DNA from 2 places in the Mesorhizobium sp. CA15 genome. Region 1 is predicted to be linked to the other one. Evidence: riboswitches for the same ligand, from Rfam matches in the RefSeq annotation. Region 1 holds a riboswitch; the other holds the start of a gene.
What was found. Region 1 has a riboswitch for cobalamin ahead of LB515_RS19910 (CbtB domain-containing protein). Riboswitches for the same ligand answer to the same signal wherever they lie in the genome.

Region 1 (4,086 bases):
CTCGTGGCGCTGATCGCGATGCTGGCGCTGCGCTATGTCTGGCCGCTGGCGATCGGCGGTCGCCCGCTGACCATCGTGCTCGGCGTAGTGCTGGCAGTACTGGCGGTTGCGATCATCGCTTGGGGACGCTCGACGATGTTGCGCGGCGGCACCAATGTGAACCCGACGCTGCCGACCACCGCGATCATCACCGGCGGCCCGTTCGGCTTCACCCGCAACCCGCTCTATGTCGGCTTGATGGGACTGCTTCTCGGAATCGGGCTGCTCTTTGACAGCTGGTGGGCCGTCATCGCGACCATCGCGAGCTTCCCCATCCTGCATTACGGCGTGGTGCTGCGCGAGGAGGCCTATCTGGAACGCAAGTTCGGCGAACCCTACCGCGCCTACAGGGCGAGCGTGCGCCGCTATTTTTGAGCATCAGTCCTTTGGCGCGTTGCTGTAGAGCGCCACGCCGACGCGGTCGTTGCGCCGCCACCGCACCAAAGCGCGATAGGCCGTATCGTCGGCCGGGACCTCGAGCAGAAAGCGGTCCGGAATCTCCACATTGGCACCGACGCGCAATTCCGCGCCCTGCTCGTGCTGATTTCTGACCGAGCAGCCGATCCTGACGCCGGCGGCGATGATCGTGGCTTCCTTGAGCACGAATTCGCGCGCATGAAGACGGCGTTCGATCTCGGGAAAATTGGCCATATCCGGCGGGCTCCTCAGGCAAGGCTCTCCTCGCCATGGGAAAGCACGATAGCAACGAGGCGTTTCCGTTCCGTTAGCGATTGCTGAAACGACCAGGCCAGTCGGGCCTGACGGCTGTTGTAGCTTTCCCGAAGCAGCGTCGGTTGCCTTGTTGGATGCGCTCGTTGTTACCATGACGGAGTTGAACGAGCGCACCAGCGCAGCATAGCTGCTCCAATCTATCGATTGGGGCAATGATCGGGGGCGCGACGCGAAAATCTAACCCGCTTGTGGATATGGAACCCGATGGCTTGTCTTCGGCTACTAATACGAGCTCAAACGTGCTTCGCTCATTAAAGCTGGGGGTGGAGATAATGAAACTTAGGTTCGCTTTCGCGACATTCGTAGAAATTTCGTTCGCGTGTTCGGCTGCTTGGGCCGCGAACTCAAATATCGAGTATCTGGCAGGACTGCCCGACACCAAGTTAAATTTGGCCGCTACAATCGCCGGCAACCTCGTCGGTGTGATGAAAAAATGCCCGGCGCTGAGGCTAAATGAAGATGGAAAAGCTATGATAGCTGTTCCTGTCCTCTTGTACGATGGGATAGACAAACACCTGACGCCCAAGTCCTCTAAGTTCAAGAAGGCTATACGTACCTATGAAAGAGCATTTGCTATAGCGGCTCAGAGAGGGAGCAATTGCCAGGCTGAGAAGGCCAGATACCCACACCTCTACCGGTAGAACGTGATGAGCAGAATCTTTGGTGTTGCCGTTCTTTCCGCCTGCCTGATCTGCCCTCCCGTGACATGTGTGGCCTCCCAAGGGTCTAATTTACGTCCAGAAGAACAGAATGCTGAATGCACGCCCCTCCAGGAAGCGAATGAGCGGATCATTAAGCTTCCGCTTATTCAGATGACATCCCGGTTCCATAGATTTGGTGACCATGCCCAGTTTGTTCATCGGGAACTGATCTACACCGCCGACATGGAGTATTCACGAGACAAACCCTACGGACGGTGGATCGCAAAGAGGATCCCCCCGAAGCAAGCCGTGCCGAAAAACGAAGATGGGTCACTGATTAACAGTAATTGTCATCGCCTCTACAACGCCACGATAGGCAGAGTCCAGACAATTGTTTTTCAATTTGACAAGACGCTCAAAAGCGACGGGCAGTGGTATCGCTGTAACATTTGGGTTGAATCACCGAATTATAGACCGCTAAAGGCAATTTGTGAGGGGCCCTTTGAGTGGACGAGACGCTGGTTCTATCAGTCCGATATAAAATTACCCGATGTTAAACCGGACTTTTAGCCTCCGGATCGGCGCCGCCTCACCGTCGCGTCGACCGTTTCCCTGACCGTCTGCTGGCTGCGTATCGTGCCGTTCGCGCGCGGGGGCTAATAGTCCCCGACTGTTCGGCCGGCGACCACGCCGCTCGCGCGCAGCACCCAGCGGCGGCCGTCGCTGCGGAACTCGGTGAGCGACAGCGGCTCGATGTCGATCTTCCAGACCGAGGAAAGCGGCGCGCCGAGCACATGCGCCATGGCGGCGCGGATCGGCATGGCATGCGTCACCGCGACGGTGTGACCGCTTTCGCCGGCCAGCCGCTCCATCAGCGCAGCACCCCGCCGGGCGACGTCGGCGAGCGATTCACCGCCATGGGGCGCCGCGTCTGTACCGGCGAACCAGGCCGCCATACCTTCGGGATCCTCGGCCTGCACCTCTTCGAAACCTTTGCCGGCCCAGCGCGCGAAATCCTGCTCGGCAAGCAGCGGCTCGACCGTCGCGTCAAGGCCGAGCGCCTCCGCCGTCCGCCGCGCGGCCAGCGCCGGGCTTGTCCAGATACGGTCGGCGCGACGCAGCGAAGCGGCCAGCGCGCCGGCGCGATCGAGGGCGCGCGGCTCCGGCGGCTCATCGTTCGGAAAGCGGCCCTTGCGCATCCCGGGCGTCGCTCCGCTTGCGATCATCGTCAGGCGGACAAGCATGAAAAACTCCGTGGCACAGCGAAAAACAGGCCTCACGAAGCCGTGCCGCCATTACATGTCGTTGACAGGCGAACGAAGTACTGACAAGTGTCTTAATGCTATACGGGATTGGAAGCCGGTGCGAGTCCGGCACGGTCGCGCCACTGTGATCGGCACCAGCCGAAAGTCAGGCCTTATTCCGCAGCACTCGATCAACGGGACGCAGTATCCCAAGGGAGGTCAATATGTCCGACACCACCTTCGCCCCCAGCTACGGCCCGGTTGCGATTCCGGTCCGCGAGCTTCTGCCCTGGGCCATCCTCGGCGGGCTGCTTTTGATGCTGGCGATCTATTTCGTCGGCGCGGAAGAAGGCGCCACCTCGCTGATTCGCGGCACCTATGTGCACGAATTCGTGCATGACGGCCGCCACCTGCTCGGCTTCCCCTGCCACTAAAGCGGTTCAGCATCGCTGAACCCGCTTTCGATTCTGATCCAACGCAATTCCGGACGGAAAACCGCTGCGCACTTTTCCTGGAATTGCTTGGTTGGCTTAACGCAATTCCGGACGGAAAACCGCTACGCACTTTTCCTGGAATTGCTTGGAGGGATTGGTGACATGGTTGGAAAACTTTTGCTGCGCGGCATGCTTGTCGGGCTGGTCGCCGGGATTCTGGCGTTCGCCTTCGCCCGCGTCTATGGCGAGCCGCAGGTCGACAAGGCGATCGCCTTCGAGGAACAGCAGGCCCCGGCCGCCGGCGAGGCGCCGGAGCCCGAGATGGTCAGCCGCGCCACGCAAGCCGGCATCGGCCTGGCAACCGGCGTGCTGGTCTATGGCGCCGCGCTTGGCGGGCTGTTCTCGCTGGTCTTCGCCTATGCCCATGGCCGTCTGGGCTCGCTCGGTCCGCGCGGCACCTCGGCGCTGATCGCGGCACTCGGCTTCCTGGCCGTGATCGTGGTCCCCGGCCTCAAATACCCGGCCAGCCCGCCCGCAGTCGGCAATGCCGAAACGATCGGCTACCGCACCGAGCTGTTCTTCATCATGATTGTCGTCTCGATCGCGGCGATGGTGGCGGCGGTCGGCCTGGCGCAGCGGCTGTGGAACCGGCTCGGCGCCTGGAACGCCTCGATCGTCGCGGGCCTCGCCTTCCTCGTCGTCTTCGCGCTGGTGAAGGCGGCGCTGCCCGACATCAACGAAGTGCCGGAGAACTTCTCGGCGACCGTGCTGTGGCAATTCCGCGTCGCCTCGCTCGGCATCCAGCTGGTGCTGTGGACCGTCGTCGGGCTCGGCTTCGGCGCGGTTGCCGAACGCGTGGTCGCGGTGCGCGACCAGCGCAGCCCGGCACGCCGCTACGCCTGAAATCCGATGCGTTGGCCGCCACGGTTCTGCGCCCTGGCGGCCAAAGCGGCTCAACGGTCGGTACGACCGCAGAGCCACTTTGGTCTTTCCTTT
Region 2 (4,086 bases), on a different contig from region 1:
GCCCGCCGCATCCATCAAATCGCTCTTCGACAGGATGATCAGGTCGGCGCAGGCGATCTGGTCCTCGAACACCTCCTCGACCGGATCGTCATGGTCGAGCGAATCGTCCGCGGCACGCTGCGCCTTCAGCGCGTCCATGTCGGAAGCGACGCGGCCGTCGGCCAGCGCCGGGCCGTCGACCACGGCGATGACGCCGTCGACGGTGACGCGGCTCTTCACGGTCGGCCACTGGAAGGCTTGCACCAAGGGCTTCGGCAGAGCGAGACCGGAGGTCTCGATCAGGATGTGGTCGACCTTCGGCGTGCGGGACAGGATCTGGTCGAGCGCCGGCACGAAATCGTCGGCGACGGTGCAGCAGATGCAGCCATTGGCGAGCTCGACGATGTTTTCCTCCGGGCAGGTGTCGACGCCGCAGCCCTTCAGGATCTCGCCATCGATGCCGACATCGCCGAACTCGTTGACGATGATCGCCAGCCGCTTGCCCTTGGCGTTTTCGAGCAGGTTGCGGATCAGCGTCGTCTTGCCGGCGCCGAGAAAGCCGGTGACGACGGTGCAGGGCACGCGGGAAACGGATGCGTTCATGGTCGGTCCTTCAGCATGTCGAGGGGAGGGATGCGGGCAACCAGGCCGCGCTTGAGAGAATCGGGCCGGCCGCGCCAGGGGATGAGGCCATCGGTCGAGGTGGCGAAGAGCTTTGCGCCGGCGACGAGATCGGCGCCGCTGGTCGTGTTCAGATCGCCGAAGACGTAGCTCCAGCAGCCGTCGCGCAGCAGCGCGGCGCTTAGCCGGCGCTTGCAGTTGCCGAGGCATTCGACGGTACGGATGTCGATCTTTTCGCCGCAAGCAGCCCGACGCGTGTCTTCGGCAAGCAGCGCGCCGGCGCGCGGATGCGCATCCGACCCGGTCTCGTCGCGGCAGGATGAGCAGACGATGACGGTGACGCCAGCCAAAGCATCGGGCTCGGACGGAATGTCCGCACTGTTTGCCGGGAAACTGCCGTTGCGATCCAAAACCATGCTCCTTGCCCGGAAAACCCGCCGGGCATTCGGATACTTAAAGTCTCAGACGGCAGGTCTCCTGGCTCGCGGGTCGTCACCCTGAATGCCGCCTTCCCGGGAACATCCCAGTGGTTTTCGGCAGAGGCTCGTCGCTTACAGTTGCGGGGACAGCCGCGGATTTGGGTGTTGGCCCGCACCGCATTCCCTCTTGGCTCCTCCCTTTGCCGGGAGAAGACCGTCTGGGTCAGGATTTAGAGGGTTCAGGGGGCTGGAGTCAACGACTGGCTTAGTACCAGCCTTTTGGCGGCTTTATGGGTTTGAGGTATGGACCCACAAGTTTGCGAGGCGGTGAGGCCACGGGCGCCATACTTAACGAACAGCCGTGCTGGCAAACCGGTTCCCACATCAAGACGAAGCGATTGGCGTCGAACTTCGGCTCATGAACTATTATATAGCGCTGCCCTACCGGCAATAAGCCACAGGCGCCTGCGATCTGCTTGTCGATCGTTCCAAACTCCAACCACCGCAGAAGAAGCGCCGTCACTTCTTTTGGCTGCATACCGGGTGCAATGTGGCCGCCACAGAAAATGACTGGACGCGTGACCTCTACCCATTCCTCTCGGTAAGCACCTGTCGCATATGATGGCGACGCTAAGGTCAGGTAGGCCAAGACCAGACATATCGAGCGCCTGAAAACCATCGCAACCGATCCTAACCACAGTTGGGATGTTCTATTTTTGTTCACTCTCCCTGTCAACGCGCAGCTACGACACCGCGATGTCGGCCAGCGCCGGCCCGAGGTCGCCGGCCGGCGTCACTTCGATCGCCTCCAGGCCGAGCCAGCCCTGCATCTGCTTCAACTCGTCGAAGAGCTGGGCGGCCGTTTCGGGCGGGGCGCCGGCCTCGGCGTAGGCGGCGTGGACGCGCAAGATGCTGGCCGGGCGGTCAGCTTTCAGATCGACGCGGGCGACGATCCGGTCGCCGAGCAGGAAGGGCAGCACGTAGTAGCCATATTGGCGTTTCTCGGCCGGCGTGTAGATCTCGATGCGGTAGCGGAAATCGAAGAGTTTCTCCGTCCTGGTGCGTTCGAAGACGACGGGATCGAAAGGGGCGAGCAGGGCGCGCGCTTCTATCCGGCGCGGGAAACGGGCGTCCTTGTGGAGATAGGCGGTCTTGTCCCAACCTTCGACCTTCACCGGCAGCAATTCGCCGGCTTCGACCAGTTCCTCGATGCGATCCTTCGTGTCGCCCGGCGCGAGACGAAAATAGTCGCGCAGGTCGCCATAGGTGGCGATGCCATGGGCGCGGGCGGAAATGCGCAGCAACTCGCGATGCGCGTCCTCGACCGAGGGAATGGGAAGGTCGAGCACCGCCTGCGGCAAAACGCGCTCGGGCAGGTCGTAATAGCGTTCGAAGCCGCGGCGGTAGGCCGTGGTGATGCGCCCGGCCCAGAACAGCCATTCGAAAGCGTGCTTGGCCTCGCTCCAGCCCCACCAGCCGCCATTGCCCTTGTGGCCTTCGATGTCGGACGCGGCGATCGGACCGCGATCGGCGACCTCTCTATATATCTCGTCGATCATTTCCTTGCGTTCACGACCCCATTTCGCCAGGCCGAGATACATCTCGTCGCCCTGCTCGGCGCGCTGCATGCGCCAGCGCATCAAAGGATAGGTCTCGACGGGCAGGAACGATGCCTCATGCGCCCAGTATTCGAAAACGGCGCGCTTGCGGGTGACCGCGGCATTGTCGAGCAGCGTAAGCGGGTAGGGGCCGAGGCGCGAATAGAGCGGCATGTAATGCGCGCGCACCACCGCGCTCACGGAATCGATCTGCAGAAGGCCGGTTCGCGAAAGTACCCGCGCAAGGTGGCGGCGATCCGGAACACCACTGGGCCTAGGGTCGTTGAACCCTTGCGCGCCGAGCGCGACGCGCCTCGCCATGGCCAGCGAAATCTTGTCCTTCATCAGGTGTCCTTGCCCCGATCGTCCGTTGGATTTTTAGCCGGTGATTCCTGTCATGCTAGCAGGCAAATGGCGGTAGATATGTCAGGAGAGAAAACTGGAGTAAAAACTGAAGGAAATCAAACAGGAGCGGATCGGACCAGTTTCTTCCGATAAGGCGTCCAGAGCCGCGATTTGAACAACGTTTGACTTGCGTCACCGAAACCGCTGCGCTAACCCTCGCCGCGTTGCAGCATGGGCCCCTTAAAACGGTTCAGCGGTTAATCTGTCACGCTTCCGCATTAGAGTTCGTTGCTGTAATCAAAATGAACTGCCCCCGCCGAAGGAAAGTCGCCGCATGAGCGCACTCCTAAGTTCGTACCTGCCTATCGTGCTGTTCATCGCCGTGGCGATGATCGTCGGTCTGGCGCTCATCATCGCTCCGTTCCTTGTGGCCTACCGCAATCCCGACCCGGAAAAGCTTTCCGCCTATGAATGCGGGTTCAACTCGTTCGACGACGCCCGCATGAAGTTCGACATCCGCTTCTACCTGGTGTCGATCCTGTTCATCATCTTCGATCTCGAGGTCGCCTTCCTGTTCCCGTGGGCGGTGTCCTTCTCGAAGCTTGGCATGCTCGGCTTCTGGTCGATGATGGTGTTCCTGGCGGTGTTGACCATCGGCTTTGCCTATGAATGGAAAAAAGGAGCGCTGGAATGGGATTGAACGACAGTTCAGGCACCCTCGTCGCGCCGAAGTCCAAGGGCATCATCGACCCCAACACCGGCAGGCCGGTGGGGGAGGACGATCCCTTCTTCCTCGAAATCAACAATGAGCTGGCCGACAAGGGTTTTCTCGTCACCTCGACCGAGGCGCTGATCACCTGGGCGCGCAGCGGCTCGCTGATGTTCATGACCTTCGGCCTCGCCTGCTGCGCGGTCGAGATGATCCACACCTCGATGCCGCGCTATGACTCGGAGCGTTTCGGCGTCGCGCCGCGCGCGTCGCCGCGCCAGTCCGACATTATGATCGTCGCCGGCACGCTGACCAACAAGATGGCGCCGGCGCTGCGCAAGGTCTACGACCAGATGCCGGAGCCGCGCTACGTCATCTCGATGGGCTCCTGCGCCAATGGCGGCGGCTACTACCA

Region 2: linked by a shared signal. The riboswitch ahead of LB515_RS18795 (DUF1636 family protein) and the one ahead of LB515_RS19910 (CbtB domain-containing protein) in region 1 are both predicted to bind cobalamin.

What each region holds. Positions count from the first base shown of each region.
Region 1 is NZ_JAIUHQ010000013.1:34,449-38,534, forward strand. Features, by position in the region: gene LB515_RS19890 (methyltransferase family protein) at 1-414, shown strand, start outside; gene LB515_RS19895 (PilZ domain-containing protein) at 418-690, opposite strand; gene LB515_RS19900 (hypothetical protein) at 1,044-1,412, shown strand; gene LB515_RS19905 (histidine phosphatase family protein) at 2,069-2,656, opposite strand; adenosylcobalamin (AdoCbl) riboswitch at 2,740-2,889, shown strand; gene LB515_RS19910 (CbtB domain-containing protein) at 2,881-3,090, shown strand; gene LB515_RS19915 (CbtA family protein) at 3,253-3,993, shown strand.
Region 2 is NZ_JAIUHQ010000011.1:166,146-170,231, forward strand. Features, by position in the region: gene cobW (cobalamin biosynthesis protein CobW) at 1-582, opposite strand, end outside; gene LB515_RS18795 (DUF1636 family protein) at 579-1,010, opposite strand; cobalamin riboswitch at 1,050-1,253, opposite strand; gene LB515_RS18800 (winged helix-turn-helix domain-containing protein) at 1,763-2,962, opposite strand; gene LB515_RS18805 (NADH-quinone oxidoreductase subunit A) at 3,297-3,662, shown strand; gene LB515_RS18810 (NuoB/complex I 20 kDa subunit family protein) at 3,653-4,086, shown strand, end outside.